2 regions of the Cytobacillus sp. FSL R5-0569 genome follow, and region 1 is predicted to be linked to the other one. Evidence: a T-box and tRNA genes for the amino acid it is inferred to sense, from the RefSeq annotation. Region 1 holds a T-box; the other holds one or more tRNA genes.
The links. A T-box is a leader RNA that pairs with one kind of tRNA and senses whether it is charged. The one in region 1 lies ahead of leuS (leucine--tRNA ligase), so its partner is inferred to be a tRNA-Leu.

Region 1 (6,757 bases):
AAACCTTCAAAGTCCTCTGTTACTTTTTTGACTGTCTGATGATACACTTTTTCCAGTTGAGACACTTCTACATCCTGCACTTTGTTGCTTAATGTATGATCTTCTTCAGCAATTAAACGCCAAATACGGTCTAAGAATCGTCTAGAGCCATCTAATCCATTTGTAGACCAGGCAATTGAGGCATCAAGTGGTCCCATAAACATTTCATATAAACGAAGCGTATCCGCTCCATGGCTTTCTACAACGGCATCAGGATTAACAACATTCCCTTTTGACTTACTCATTTTTTCATTATTTTCCCCAAGAATCATGCCTTGGTTAAATAATTTTTGGAATGGTTCTTTCGTATCAACTACACCTATATCGTATAATACTTTATGCCAGAAACGAGCATATAATAAGTGAAGAACCGCATGTTCAGCGCCACCAATATAAATATCAACCGGTAACCACTCTTTTAATTTTTCGGCATCAGCTAATGCCTCACTGTTTTTCGGATCAATATAACGTAAATAGTACCAGCAGCTACCTGCCCATTGTGGCATCGTGTTGGTTTCACGGCGACCTTTTTTACCTGTTTCAGGGTCAATAACATTAACCCACTCTTCAATATTAGCTAACGGTGATTCACCTGTACCAGATGGCTTAATCTCCGTTGTTGTTGGTAAAATTAACGGTAACTCTTCGTAAGGAACTCCCGTCATTGTACCATCTTCCCAATGAATAACAGGAATCGGTTCACCCCAATATCTTTGACGACTAAATAACCAATCACGTAAGCGATACGTCACTTTTTTCGTCCCAATCTCTTTCTCTTCTAGCCAAGCGATCATTTTTGTAATTGCTTCTTCTTTACCTAAGCCATTTAAGAAATCAGAATTAATATGTTCTCCTTCACCCGCATAAGCTTCTTTAGAAATATCTCCACCAGCTACGACTTCTTTAATAGTCAAGTTAAATTCTTTCGCGAAATCATAATCACGCTCGTCATGAGCTGGAACAGCCATAATGGCACCTGTACCATATGAAGCAAGCACATAATCAGCAATCCAGATTGGCATTTTTTCACCGTTAGCAGGGTTAATTGCATAAGCACCTGTGAATACACCTGTTTTTTCTTTGGCTAAATCTGTTCTTTCTAAATCACTCTTTGTTTTAACTTTTTCAATATAAGTCTCAACTGCATTACGTTGCTCTTCTGTTGTAATTACATCAACTAGTTTATGCTCTGGGGCAAGGACAGCATATGTCGCACCAAATAATGTGTCTGGGCGTGTCGTAAACACTTCAAACGTACCTTTGTCACCTTCGATATGGAAAGTCACTTCAGCACCTTCAGAACGACCAATCCAGTTGCGCTGCATATCCTTCAAGCTTTCTGGCCAATCAAGTAAATCAAGATCTTCTAGTAAACGGTCAGCATAAGCTGTTATTTTTAACATCCATTGGCGCATCGGTCTTCTTTCAACAGGATGGCCTCCACGTTCACTTTTCCCATCAATTACCTCTTCATTAGCTAGCACAGTTCCAAGTGCAGGACACCAGTTCACTGCTACTTCATCGATATAAGCAAGACCTTTTTCATAAAGCTTTAAGAAAATCCATTGCGTCCATTTATAATATTCCGGATCTGTTGTGTTAATTTCACGATCCCAGTCATAAGAAAATCCTAATGATTTAATTTGACGGCGGAATGTATTAATGTTTTTCTCGGTAAATTCAGCTGGGTCATTCCCTGTATCAAGGGCATATTGTTCAGCAGGTAAACCAAATGCATCCCATCCCATTGGGTGAAGAACATTATACCCTTGCATTCTTTTCATACGGGCAAGAATATCTGTTGCTGTATATCCTTCAGGGTGTCCTACGTGTAAACCTACACCAGACGGATAAGGAAACATATCTAACGCATAGAACTTTCTCTTCCCTTTTTCTTCACCCGTTTTAAATGTTTTTTGTTCTTCCCAATAGTGTTGCCACTTACCTTCAATTTGCTGATGATTAAAGCTCATCTTCTTTCCTCCTAAAAATGCTACGTTTTTAAGTATAAAAAAACCCCTCATCCCTCAAAAAGGGACGAGAGGATTATGTATATCTCCCGCGGTACCACCCACATTAACAGTTTACGGTTAACTGTTCACTTCATTCATCCTTAACGCGGAGTACGGCAAGCATTACTGTCATTTTCACACTTGCTGCTCAGTAGGTGAGTTCATGAAAGGAGCTGACTAGCTTACACCAACCGCTAGCTCTCTAATATCAGGCTTCCTAGCATTACTATTCCTCATCATTGCAGTTATAAAATATTCATATTGACATTGTAATCAATTTCAATGGTTGATGCAAGTAGGCTTTCACAAGTTACTATAGATAAGTATAAGCTATTCAAGAAAAATGAAAACGTGTCAATTTTTTAATCCATGTATTACTCTTCCTTATTTTGCCCATAACTATAGTAAAAAATAAGGAAAGGTGATTTCATATTATGAAAGGTATCGCTTTTATTAATGAAAAGTGGATTATGAATGATTATAAAACGCTAGATGAAAGCCTTGAAGTTCAGAAGCAATCCATCCAGACGTTCATTGAAAATAACCAAATGAAAACCATTAAATTAAATCCTTATCAATTACATGATTACTACACCATTCCACATGCCTTATATTATGATTTAAAACAAACCAAACCGAAGTTAGATTGCCTGATACTCTACTCCGAAAAAGTCATTGAAAGTTTTATCGAGGCCTATCCCGCTCGTTGGTTGATCTTGAAAAGTTTCTTTCATAAAGTCATTTTTCTAGATGAAGTTCAATCACATCATTACCAGGATATTATCTGAATGGTTAAGTAGAGAGCCCCTGGATTTTTTATCTATGGGGCTCGCTTTTTATGAAGGTATAGCTGGCAAAACTTTTTTCTTTTTAAGCTTCTTATCATAAACAACTGTTGTATATACGGAGATGAGCAGTAATGCCATTAATATACCGAAAAGCATCTTCACACCGTATACATCCACGAGTACGCCCCCAAGTAATGGCCCAATCATTCTTCCTCCTGTAGAGACACTGTTAACAATCCCTTGATAGAACCCTTCTTTACCTTTAGGTGCTAAGTCATTAGCAATTGTAGGTACCGCTGGCCATACGAGCATTTCCCCAATGGTTAAAATAATCATTGCTGTGACAAAGCCGGAAAAGGCAACTGCATTTCCTACAACAGCAAAAGAAATAGCAAAAATAAAAATACCAATAATAATTTGTACTTTTAATGATTTTATTCTTTTAACTAGAAGACTAATTAATGGTTGCGCAAGTACAATCATGGCGCCATTTATTGTCCATAGCATACTGTATTGTTTTAAAGAAATCCCAATTTGTTGAGTATATGCTGAGATAGTCGATTGCCATTGCACATAGCCAATACAACATAATAGATAACCGATTAATAAAACGAATAAAGCGTTTAATTTAGGATTACCGCGAAATTTTTGTGCTGTTTTTATTTCATTTGGTTGACTAACAGACTTTACTTCCATTTTTCGATAGCTAGTAATAGCTATCAAGAAAAACAGGATATACATTAGACAATTAGCGATAAAGATATAATTGAAAGAAAATGAAGCTATATACCCTGCCATTGCTGCACCTAATGCTACACCTAGATTTGTCGCTACATACATCGCATTAAACGCTTTTCTGCCGCCCTCTTTCCATACACTTCCTGCCAATGCATACATAGAAGGAAACACGATCCCTGAGCCAAAACCTAAAATCGTCAATAATACAATGTATTCCGGCCATCCATGTTTAAAGACCATAATAATGAGTGAAGATAACGAAATGACTATGCCTAATAAGATCGAACGATAGCCACCTAATTTATCAAACAGCACACCACCAACTAGATTGCCTATGACTGTTGCTGCTGAATTGATCATTAAAACAATGCCGGCAATCGATAAAGACTTTCCTAATTCTTCATGCATATAAATGGTGTTTAAAGGCCATAAAAAAGAGGAACCTGTTACATTAACAGCCATTCCAATTACTAATAACCACAAAGCTCGAGGCATCATCCATACCCCTTTCAAATTCTATTCATTTCATTCCATTTCGAATTCCAAAATAAATTCTATTCGTTTTTTATGATGGATTCAATACTAATTTTGTGACAGATTTAGACATCTATCTAATCTATACATATAAATGAATAATTACTCTTGAATCTAAGCATAAACGGAAGGAATGGATGAATTTATGTATGAAATATACAGAAATATTTTTAAATTTATCATAACCATACACAAGCAAACTCCACGAGAATTGCTTGTGTACAGATCATTTACTAAATACATATTATTTATTCTGGATGAAATTTAGATTTAACGGGTTGCCCACCTGTTTCCTCATATTTCTTTTTAGATCGTGGGATCACATTGGCACTACCGAATTCTACCTCTTGGTTATTGATACCATTTCTTGTTTTTTGCTCTGGATTGTTTTGTTTTGACTTTTTTCTAACCAATTGTTATTCACCTCTTAATGGGGAGTAATGATCATTTGATTTTGTAACTGCTGTAGCTGTAATCTCATTCGATGAAGTTCTTCCCTCTGCGCATCTGTAGCACTATGAGACATCGTCATCAAATCATTGTAGGCTTGTTCGATATGAGCAAGCGCTTTAGCATAGTCTTGATCGTTATAATGTTCTTGCATTTGCCCATCTTTAAACTGCATGTTAGCAAATTCAATGACTTCTTCACATTGTTGCATTAATTGTTGTACGGAATCACGGGTTGCCATAAAAGCCTTCCCCCTCTTTTTTAATGAAATGTACGAAGCAAATACGCCTCAATGATAGTATTTACCGAGTGTTCGATTTCTACTAATTGAAATGTTATCAATGTGTAATTGAGTTGATGATTTCTTTCATGATAATATTGAATTTGTCACAGTGGTGACTTTAGGAGGGCTGACTTTGGATTTACTGACTCAATTTCCATATACAAATGATCAAAAACGTTATCATACATGGAACTTTCATTTAAAAAAACATTTCGGGCACAAGGTCTTTAAAGTTGCTTTGGATGGAGGCTTCGATTGTCCTAATCGGGATGGTACTGTCGCTCATGGTGGCTGTACATTTTGCAGCGCAGCAGGATCAGGTGATTTTGCCGGTAATCGTGCAGAACCATTAGACGTACAATTTATTAAAATCAAGGATAGTATGCATAAGAAATGGAAAAACGGAAAATACATCGCCTATTTTCAGGCATTCACAAATACCCATGCACCTGTTGAAGTACTAAAAGAAAAGTATGAATTTGTTTTAAAACAAGAAGGGGTTGTTGGCTTATCTATTGCCACAAGGCCTGATTGTTTACCAGATGATGTCATAGATTATTTAGCTGACCTTAATAAAAGAACATACTTATGGGTTGAATTAGGCCTACAAACCGTTCATGAAAAAACAGCCCAATTAATTAATCGTGCACATGATTATGATTGCTATAAAGAAGGAGTAAAGAAACTTCGTCAACATGATATACGTGTCTGTTCTCATATCATTAATGGTTTACCTGAAGAGTCACCTGAAATGATGATGGAAACAGCACAAGAGGTTGCAAAATTAGATGTACAAGGAATTAAAATACACTTATTACATCTATTAAAAGGAACACCGATGGTTAAGCAATATGAAAAGGGAATGGTTTCATTCCTTAGCCGAGATGAATACATTCAGTTAGTTTGTGACCAATTAGAGATTTTACCTAAAGAGATGATTGTTCATCGCATCACTGGCGATGGTCCCATCGACCTTATGATTGGTCCTATGTGGAGTGTGAATAAATGGGATGTGCTAAATGGCATTGATCATGAACTGAAGCAAAGAGATAGCTGGCAAGGTAAATATTATCAACCATTTACCGAGGAGGTGAGCTCTTGAAGCTAGAACGTATTCTACCATTTGCGAGAGAACTACTACAGAAAGCAATTGCACCAGGAGACGTCGTGGTTGATGCTACACTTGGAAATGGACATGACACATTATTTTTAGCTCAGCTCGTTGGCGAACATGGCAGAGTATATGGATTCGATATCCAAGATGAAGCCATACAGTCTACCCAAATAAAACTTGATGAACATGAACTTTCTAATCGTACTGTTCTATTCAATCGTGGTCATGAGCATGTGACTGCTTGCATTCCACCAATCCATTTCGGCCGTATCACTGGCGCTGTTTTTAATCTCGGGTACTTACCTGGTGGAGACAAAACGATTGTCACAAGACCGAGAACAACCATTTCCGCGATTGAACAGTTAATTGATATGATGGCACCTGAAGGCATCATTATTTTGGTGATTTATCACGGCCATCCAGAAGGTGCTGTTGAGCGTGACTATATTTTGCGTTACTTGAAAACCATTGATCAAAATACTGCTCATATTTTGCAATATCAATTCATTAACCAAGCTAACCGTCCACCTTTTATTGTTGCGATTGAGAAAAGGTAAGTTAAGACAAAGAAACACTCCCGAACAGACAAGAACAAATTTGTTCTTGTTTTTTTTATTCTCGTTTACTTTTGTTTGAATCGAATCTGAGTTATCCTAGTCTACTTGTAGCCTTTTCTTAATGGTTGAATCGATGCATTGCTTACGAATCAGAGTTTGCCGAGTTAGAGTATCCTGTTCCTGCTTTTCTTTTGTTTTCTGGATTGATTCCGATTTATTGAGCTAGAAGCCCCTTACTAATG
Region 2 (6,757 bases), 270 kb from region 1:
GATCGAGGACTTAACCAAAAACGAAAAGCGAAAGCGCCTTGCACAGGTGCGACAAGCATAAGACAGATTTGACAGGAGGTTGTTCTTTAACCTCATGACAAATTTGACTTATGACCTCGAGCACCTAGGCGCTGTAGCTGGACAATACGAAATGCGGGCGGCTCCAAGCCGCCGCAGCTAGACAGCACTACGTAAGTAGTCGCATCAGCAACGCATAGGCGATTACTCATAAATATCTTCTTCAACATTACCTAGTTTTGAGGGAACGATTCCCTTACAATTTCATAGTCCGGTGGCGATAGCGAGAAGGTCACACCCGTTCCCATACCGAACACGGAAGTTAAGCTTCTCAGCGCCGATGGTAGTTAGGGGCTGTCCCCTTGTGAGAGTAGGACGCTGCCGGGCAAACTACCCCAATTTTTGGGGTTATTTTTTGGCCCCTTGGTCAAGCGGTTAAGACACCGCCCCTTCACGGCGGTAACACGGGTTCGAATCCCGTAGGGGTCACCATTTTGGAGGATTAGCTCAGCTGGGAGAGCATCTGCCTTACAAGCAGAGGGTCGGCGGTTCGATCCCGTCATCCTCCACCATTTTTGTGTTTATTTGCCGGCCTAGCTCAATTGGTAGAGCAACTGACTTGTAATCAGTAGGTTGGGGGTTCAAGTCCTCTGGCCGGCACCACTCGTCCTTTGTACGAGCCATTAGCTCAGTTGGTAGAGCATCTGACTTTTAATCAGAGGGTCGAAGGTTCGAGTCCTTCATGGCTCACCATTTATATTTGCGGGTGTGGCGGAATTGGCAGACGCACCAGACTTAGGATCTGGCGCCGCAAGGCGTGGGGGTTCGACTCCCTTCACCCGCATTAGTATTTTATAATGGATATTTGCGGAAGTAGTTCAGTGGTAGAACATCACCTTGCCAAGGTGAGGGTCGCGGGTTCGAATCCCGTCTTCCGCTCCATATGCGCCCGTAGCTCAATTGGATAGAGCGTTTGACTACGGATCAAAAGGTTAGGGGTTCGACTCCTCTCGGGCGCGTTTTATTTCGGGAAGTAGCTCAGCTTGGTAGAGCACTTGGTTTGGGACCAAGGGGTCGCAGGTTCGAATCCTGTCTTCCCGACCACGAATACTTTTTAGGGGCCTTAGCTCAGCTGGGAGAGCGCCTGCTTTGCACGCAGGAGGTCAGCGGTTCGATCCCGCTAGGCTCCACCAATTTAATTTTTAACAATATATTTTATGGCGGTGTAGCTCAGCTGGCTAGAGCGTACGGTTCATACCCGTGAGGTCGGGGGTTCGATCCCCTCCGCCGCTATTGCTTTTTTATTAATGGAGGAATACCCAAGTCTGGCTGAAGGGATCGGTCTTGAAAACCGACAGGGGTGTTAAAGCCCGCGGGGGTTCGAATCCCTCTTCCTCCGCCATTAATATTTATTATCGCGGGGTGGAGCAGTCCGGTAGCTCGTCGGGCTCATAACCCGAAGGTCGCAGGTTCAAATCCTGCCCCCGCAATCTGGTCCGGTAGTTCAGTTGGTTAGAATGCCTGCCTGTCACGCAGGAGGTCGCGGGTTCGAGTCCCGTCCGGACCGCCATTTACATATTTATTATTTTGGCTCAGTAGCTCAGTCGGTAGAGCAAAGGACTGAAAATCCTTGTGTCGGCGGTTCGATTCCGTCCTGAGCCACCATTTAGTCTTTTTTGGAGGGGTAGCGAAGTGGCTAAACGCGGCGGACTGTAAATCCGCTCCTTCGGGTTCGGCAGTTCGAATCTGCCCCCCTCCACCATCTAGGGGTATAGTTTAATGGTAAAACGAAGGTCTCCAAAACCTTTGATGTGGGTTCGATTCCTACTACCCCTGCCAATTATGGCGGTTGTGGCGAAGTGGTTAACGCATCGGATTGTGGTTCCGACATTCGTGGGTTCGATTCCCATCAGCCGCCCCATTTTTAAACATTTTATTGGGCTATAGCCAAGTGGTAAGGCAACGGATTTTGATTCCGTCATTCGTAGGTTCGAACCCTACTAGCCCAGTTATGGCAGCATAGCCAAGTGGTAAGGCAGAGGTCTGCAAAACCTTTATCCCCGGTTCAAATCCGGGTGTTGCCTTTATGCCGGTGTGGCGGAATTGGCAGACGCGCACGACTCAAAATCGTGTTCCTTCGGGAGTGTCGGTTCGACCCCGACCACCGGTATGTTGAAGTTCTTAAATGCGGGTGTAGTTTAGTGGTAAAACCTCAGCCTTCCAAGCTGATGATGAGGGTTCGATTCCCTTCACCCGCTTAAATAGGGGCCTATAGCTCAGCTGGTTAGAGCGCACGCCTGATAAGCGTGAGGTCGATGGTTCGAGTCCATTTAGGCCCACCATTTATATTATTCCGCAGTAGCTCAGTGGTAGAGCATTCGGCTGTTAACCGAACGGTCGTAGGTTCGAATCCTACCTGCGGAGCCATACATATTTTAGTTTGCGCCTTTAGCTCAGCTGGATAGAGCAACAGCCTTCTAAGCTGTGGGTCAGAGGTTCGAATCCTCTAAGGCGCGTCAAAGCTCTTAAATCTTCTATAAGGTTTATGAGCTTTTTTTGTATGATTAATTTTAAATTAAGCTTCTAGGCATCTAGTTGAAAGCTTTGTAGATAAGTACAAAAAAAAAGCTTCCATGAATGGAAGCTAAAAAGGGGGATTTACACTTGTAATAGAAGTTTCTCCAAATAAATCTTTTTTTATACCTATATTTTCTTTATTTTACATATTTCTCTCATTAACAAATTATTTCACTTTTCTAACACATATTATTAGTAATATAGATGAGAAAGATTAGATGTTTAAGAAAGAGGGGCTTTTTATGAAGAAGTGGATATCAACCTTTTCTGTAATTATGATTATTTTTCTTGCTGCTTGTGGAAATGCAGAGAATGATGCAAACTCTAGTGGTGGGGAAGGATCAGTTCCTGCTGCAATCGATGCCAGTATCTCGATACCAAGTCAGATTAAAAGGAACGAAGAAGTACGCTTGGAAGTTACTGTTACTCAGGGAGACGAGTCTGTGGAAGATGCAGATGAAGTAAAATTTGAATTGTGGGAAGATGGGAAAAAGGATAATGGTGAATTAATAGAAGCAGAACACGAGAATGATGGCAAGTACGTTGCATCCTATACATTTGAAAAAGATGCTATCTATCATATTCAGTCACATGTCACCGCAAGAAGTATGCACACTATGCCTAAAGTTAAAGTGGCGGTAGGCAGTGCTGAAATAGATAACGAAGAAGAAAATCAAGGCCACAGCGCACATGAGCATGATGGAAATGTAGCGATACATATAAGTCCTACTGCTGATATTAAGACGAATGAGGAAACTCCATTTGATATTCATATTACTAAAGAAGAACAAGGACTTGAAGAGGCAAATGTGAGGTTAGAAATCGTTCAGTCAATTGATGATCATCAGGTGGCATGGGTAGATGCAGTAGAGGAAACTAGTGGGATGTATACAGCAGCACATGCATTTACTGATAATGGAACATACAAGATTGTCGTTCATGTAGAAAATGATGAAGGATTACATGAACATAGTGAATTTGAGGTCATAGTAAATTAACAGTAGAAGAAAGATATTTGCATATGCAAATATCTTTTTTATCTTATTTAATAATGTACTTTTGTTTTCATGTTACGCAAGTGAAGTTGCCTTTAATATTGATGAATTTTATACTAATCATAATCAAACTTTCACACTATAAAGAAGAAGCCCTTTATAATAGAAGTAAGTAATTGAAATCAGGAGAGAATAACAAATGAAAAATACTCATTTATTTTTTAATACAAGCATTGGTAAACAGAAACCTAATAGTATAAGGAATAAAGAACAAGTGTGTCCGTTCTGTCAGAGAGAACAATTGACGAAGATTATAGCGGAGGATGGTCCGATCATTTGGTTGGAGAATAAATATCCCGTATTAGAAAATGCTCATCAAACGGTCTTAATCGAGACAGATCAGTGTGACACGGAACTTTCACAGTATGATGACAACCATTTAGTCAGATTGATTACATTTGGTTTAGACAATTGGTTAAGTATGGAGAAAAGTGATAAATATAAATCTGTGATTTTTTTCAAGAATCATGGTCCTCATTCAGGTGGAAGCATTGCTCATCCTCATATGCAAATTGTTGGTTTATATGATGTCGTGTATCAAAATAAGGTGCAGGCTGACGATTTTGTAGGAGAATTGATTGATCAACATGGTGATACTGAATTTTCTTTATCGAATAAACCTCGTATTGGTTTTTATGAATTTAATGTTAAATTAGGACAGAAAAAGGATATTGCAGCGTTTGCTAAATATATTCAAATGGCAACCAAATATATTCTGAGGGATTTTCCTTTTACATGTAACAGCTATAATCTATTTTTTTATCATTTCGAGAATGAAATATATGCAAAAATCGTCCCTCGATATGTAACAAGCCCTCTTTTTATCGGATATTTCTTGCCACAAGTACCTAATAACATCATGTGGATGGTAAAGGATATTCAAAGTAAATATGTACAATTATAATATGCATTTTTCTTTGTTACAAAAAAGAAATATACGTAGCTGTTGTGATTTTCATCTAAAAAAAATATAATGAAGTATTGTACACAGATTATTTTTAATGAAGAGCCTTTGTTTCATAAGGAGATTGATTAATGACTTCTAAACGAACGACAACATCGAGAATTGATTATACTTTAGTTCTTATTTTATTTTTATTGTTTTTAGTGAGCTGTATTTCTATATATAGTGCACAAACGACTGAACAATACGGTGAGAATTTTTTACTTAAACAAATTGTATGGTATGTAGTGGGAATAGGGATTATACTAGCTGTCATTACATTAGATGCTGAGCAATTAAAGAAAATTTCTTGGTATGCTTACGGTTTTGGACTATTGCTACTTGGATTTCTTGTTGTCGCACCTGAAAGTATTGCTCCTGTAATTAATGGAGCTAAATCATGGATACGGTTGCCTGGTCTTGGACAAATACAGCCCGCTGAGTTAGTAAAGGTTTTTCTCATATTAGCTCTAGCCAGGGTCATCGATGACCATCATCAAAAGACACAATTAAAAACTGTGAAAACAGATTTTTTCCTATTATTTAAAATGCTAATTGTTACTGGCTTCCCCTTGTTGCTCATCATGCAACAACCAGATTTGGGGACTTCCTTGGTAATTTTAGCGATTTTGCTCGGAATGGTTTTTATCTCAGGTATCACTTGGAAAATACTCGCGCCTATTGTAAGTGTAGGTGTAACTTTAGTTGTTGGTATTTTTTATTTTGTATTGTGGCATCCAGAGTTGTTGGAAAAATATTTGGGCGTGAAGGAATACCAATTGGGGCGAATTTATTCTTGGATCGATCCTTATAATTATCAAAGTTCTACAGGTTTTCAACTAACGCGCTCCTTACTTGCCATCGGTTCTGGTGAAACAACAGGAAAGGGCTACGGCACAAGGGAAGTTTACTTACCAGAAAGTCACACAGACTTTATTTTTAGTATCATAGGAGAAGAGTTCGGTTTTATTGGGGCAAGTGTGGTTGTTAGTTTATTTTTCTTATTGATTTATCATTTAACTAAAATAGGCATCAGTACAAGAACGCCATTCTATACATATGTTTGTGTAGGGGTAATTAGTTTAATAACTTTCCATGTCTTTCAAAATATCGGAATGACAATTGGTGTTTTACCGATTACAGGAATCCCACTACCGTTCATTAGTTATGGAGGAAGCTCACTAATGGGTAATATGCTTGCCATGGGACTAATTTTTTCAATTGGTTTTCATAGTAAACGGTATATGTTTTCCAGATCTTCCTAAGAAAGAGAAACCCGAGAATTTAAAATTCTCGGGTTAATGCTGTTAGATAGATGCACCAGTATCCAGTATGATCACCTTCGGATCAACTTTAATATTTAAGTCAGGATATCCCTCTTTCCATTCTTTATAATCAAAATTCCTTATTTTTGTGCTATAAACCTTACCTAGTCCGATTGGGTCGGCATCATCTTCTTGAAAAGACTTAATAAGCGCTGAACATTCATTTTTTATTTTTTTATTGATAAAATTCGTTATCTCTTTTATTTTTTTATCATCCATATTTTTTCCGGAATATTCTTTTATATTACCTTGGACTTTAATTTTGATAGTGATGTTTGTTGGATCTTTTTTATCTAATTTATATTTATGATTGGAATGTATACTTTTAATAGCCACTTTTTCACCATCCGGCAAGTCGATAGAGAAGTCACCTTTACTATAACGATCAACGAGTAATTTAAAATAAAATAATTTATCACTTGGGAGAATTCTATATGCAGCATGATCTTTAAATAATGATATGCCCGCAAGTTCGATTTCCTGTTCATTGATTTGTTTGATATGTGGTAAGAAGATATCCTTCCCTTCCTGATAAAAATCTCTCATAAATAAGGTTAAGTTCGTTTTAGGTAAATCTCCATAGTCAATATTATGTTCAATTAAGTCAGAAATAAAGGTTCCATTTCCTTGGGGGCCATATTCTCCTGTTAAAATTTCCTCCGTACTACTATCAGTGGTTGCGAAGTAGATACGTTTGCCAATGGAAGCATCTCGTTGATAGGCGTCCACATAAACAGTTAATCCACGTTCGGCAATGGCAATATTATATAATGTAAGCCTTAAACCTCCGACTACAATTGGATTGGGTGATTGCCGGTTTGCTTTATAGAGTGTCTCTC

Region 2: it has a tRNA-Leu gene. The T-box ahead of leuS (leucine--tRNA ligase) is inferred to sense a tRNA for this amino acid. The anticodon was not compared.

The regions. Positions count from the first base shown of each region.
Region 1 is NZ_JBBOWW010000001.1:3,635,574-3,642,330, forward strand. It holds gene leuS (leucine--tRNA ligase) at 1-2,012, opposite strand, end outside; T-box leader at 2,070-2,300, opposite strand; gene MKX78_RS18325 (hypothetical protein) at 2,486-2,839, shown strand; gene MKX78_RS18330 (MDR family MFS transporter) at 2,888-4,072, opposite strand; gene MKX78_RS18335 (glycogen biosynthesis protein GlgD) at 4,360-4,524, opposite strand; gene MKX78_RS18340 (YtzC family protein) at 4,539-4,802, opposite strand; gene MKX78_RS18345 (TIGR01212 family radical SAM protein) at 4,978-5,946, shown strand; gene MKX78_RS18350 (class I SAM-dependent methyltransferase) at 5,943-6,515, shown strand.
Region 2 is NZ_JBBOWW010000001.1:3,909,643-3,916,399, reverse strand. It holds rRNA gene MKX78_RS20040 (23S ribosomal RNA) at 1-18, shown strand, start outside; rRNA gene rrf (5S ribosomal RNA) at 289-405, shown strand; tRNA gene MKX78_RS20030 (tRNA-Glu) at 436-510, shown strand; tRNA gene MKX78_RS20025 (tRNA-Val) at 515-590, shown strand; tRNA gene MKX78_RS20020 (tRNA-Thr) at 606-681, shown strand; tRNA gene MKX78_RS20015 (tRNA-Lys) at 696-771, shown strand; tRNA gene MKX78_RS20010 (tRNA-Leu) at 781-862, shown strand; tRNA gene MKX78_RS20005 (tRNA-Gly) at 886-960, shown strand; tRNA gene MKX78_RS20000 (tRNA-Arg) at 964-1,037, shown strand; tRNA gene MKX78_RS19995 (tRNA-Pro) at 1,046-1,122, shown strand; tRNA gene MKX78_RS19990 (tRNA-Ala) at 1,136-1,211, shown strand; tRNA gene MKX78_RS19985 (tRNA-Met) at 1,238-1,311, shown strand; tRNA gene MKX78_RS19980 (tRNA-Ser) at 1,328-1,420, shown strand; tRNA gene MKX78_RS19975 (tRNA-Met) at 1,435-1,508, shown strand; tRNA gene MKX78_RS19970 (tRNA-Asp) at 1,512-1,588, shown strand; tRNA gene MKX78_RS19965 (tRNA-Phe) at 1,608-1,683, shown strand; tRNA gene MKX78_RS19960 (tRNA-Tyr) at 1,697-1,780, shown strand; tRNA gene MKX78_RS19955 (tRNA-Trp) at 1,784-1,857, shown strand; tRNA gene MKX78_RS19950 (tRNA-His) at 1,864-1,939, shown strand; tRNA gene MKX78_RS19945 (tRNA-Gln) at 1,956-2,027, shown strand; tRNA gene MKX78_RS19940 (tRNA-Cys) at 2,032-2,102, shown strand; tRNA gene MKX78_RS19935 (tRNA-Leu) at 2,107-2,188, shown strand; tRNA gene MKX78_RS19930 (tRNA-Gly) at 2,206-2,276, shown strand; tRNA gene MKX78_RS19925 (tRNA-Ile) at 2,284-2,360, shown strand; tRNA gene MKX78_RS19920 (tRNA-Asn) at 2,371-2,445, shown strand; tRNA gene MKX78_RS19915 (tRNA-Arg) at 2,461-2,534, shown strand; gene MKX78_RS19910 (FixH family protein) at 2,838-3,593, shown strand; gene MKX78_RS19905 (DUF4931 domain-containing protein) at 3,790-4,554, shown strand; gene rodA (rod shape-determining protein RodA) at 4,686-5,858, shown strand; gene MKX78_RS19895 (Ger(x)C family spore germination protein) at 5,901-6,757, opposite strand, start outside.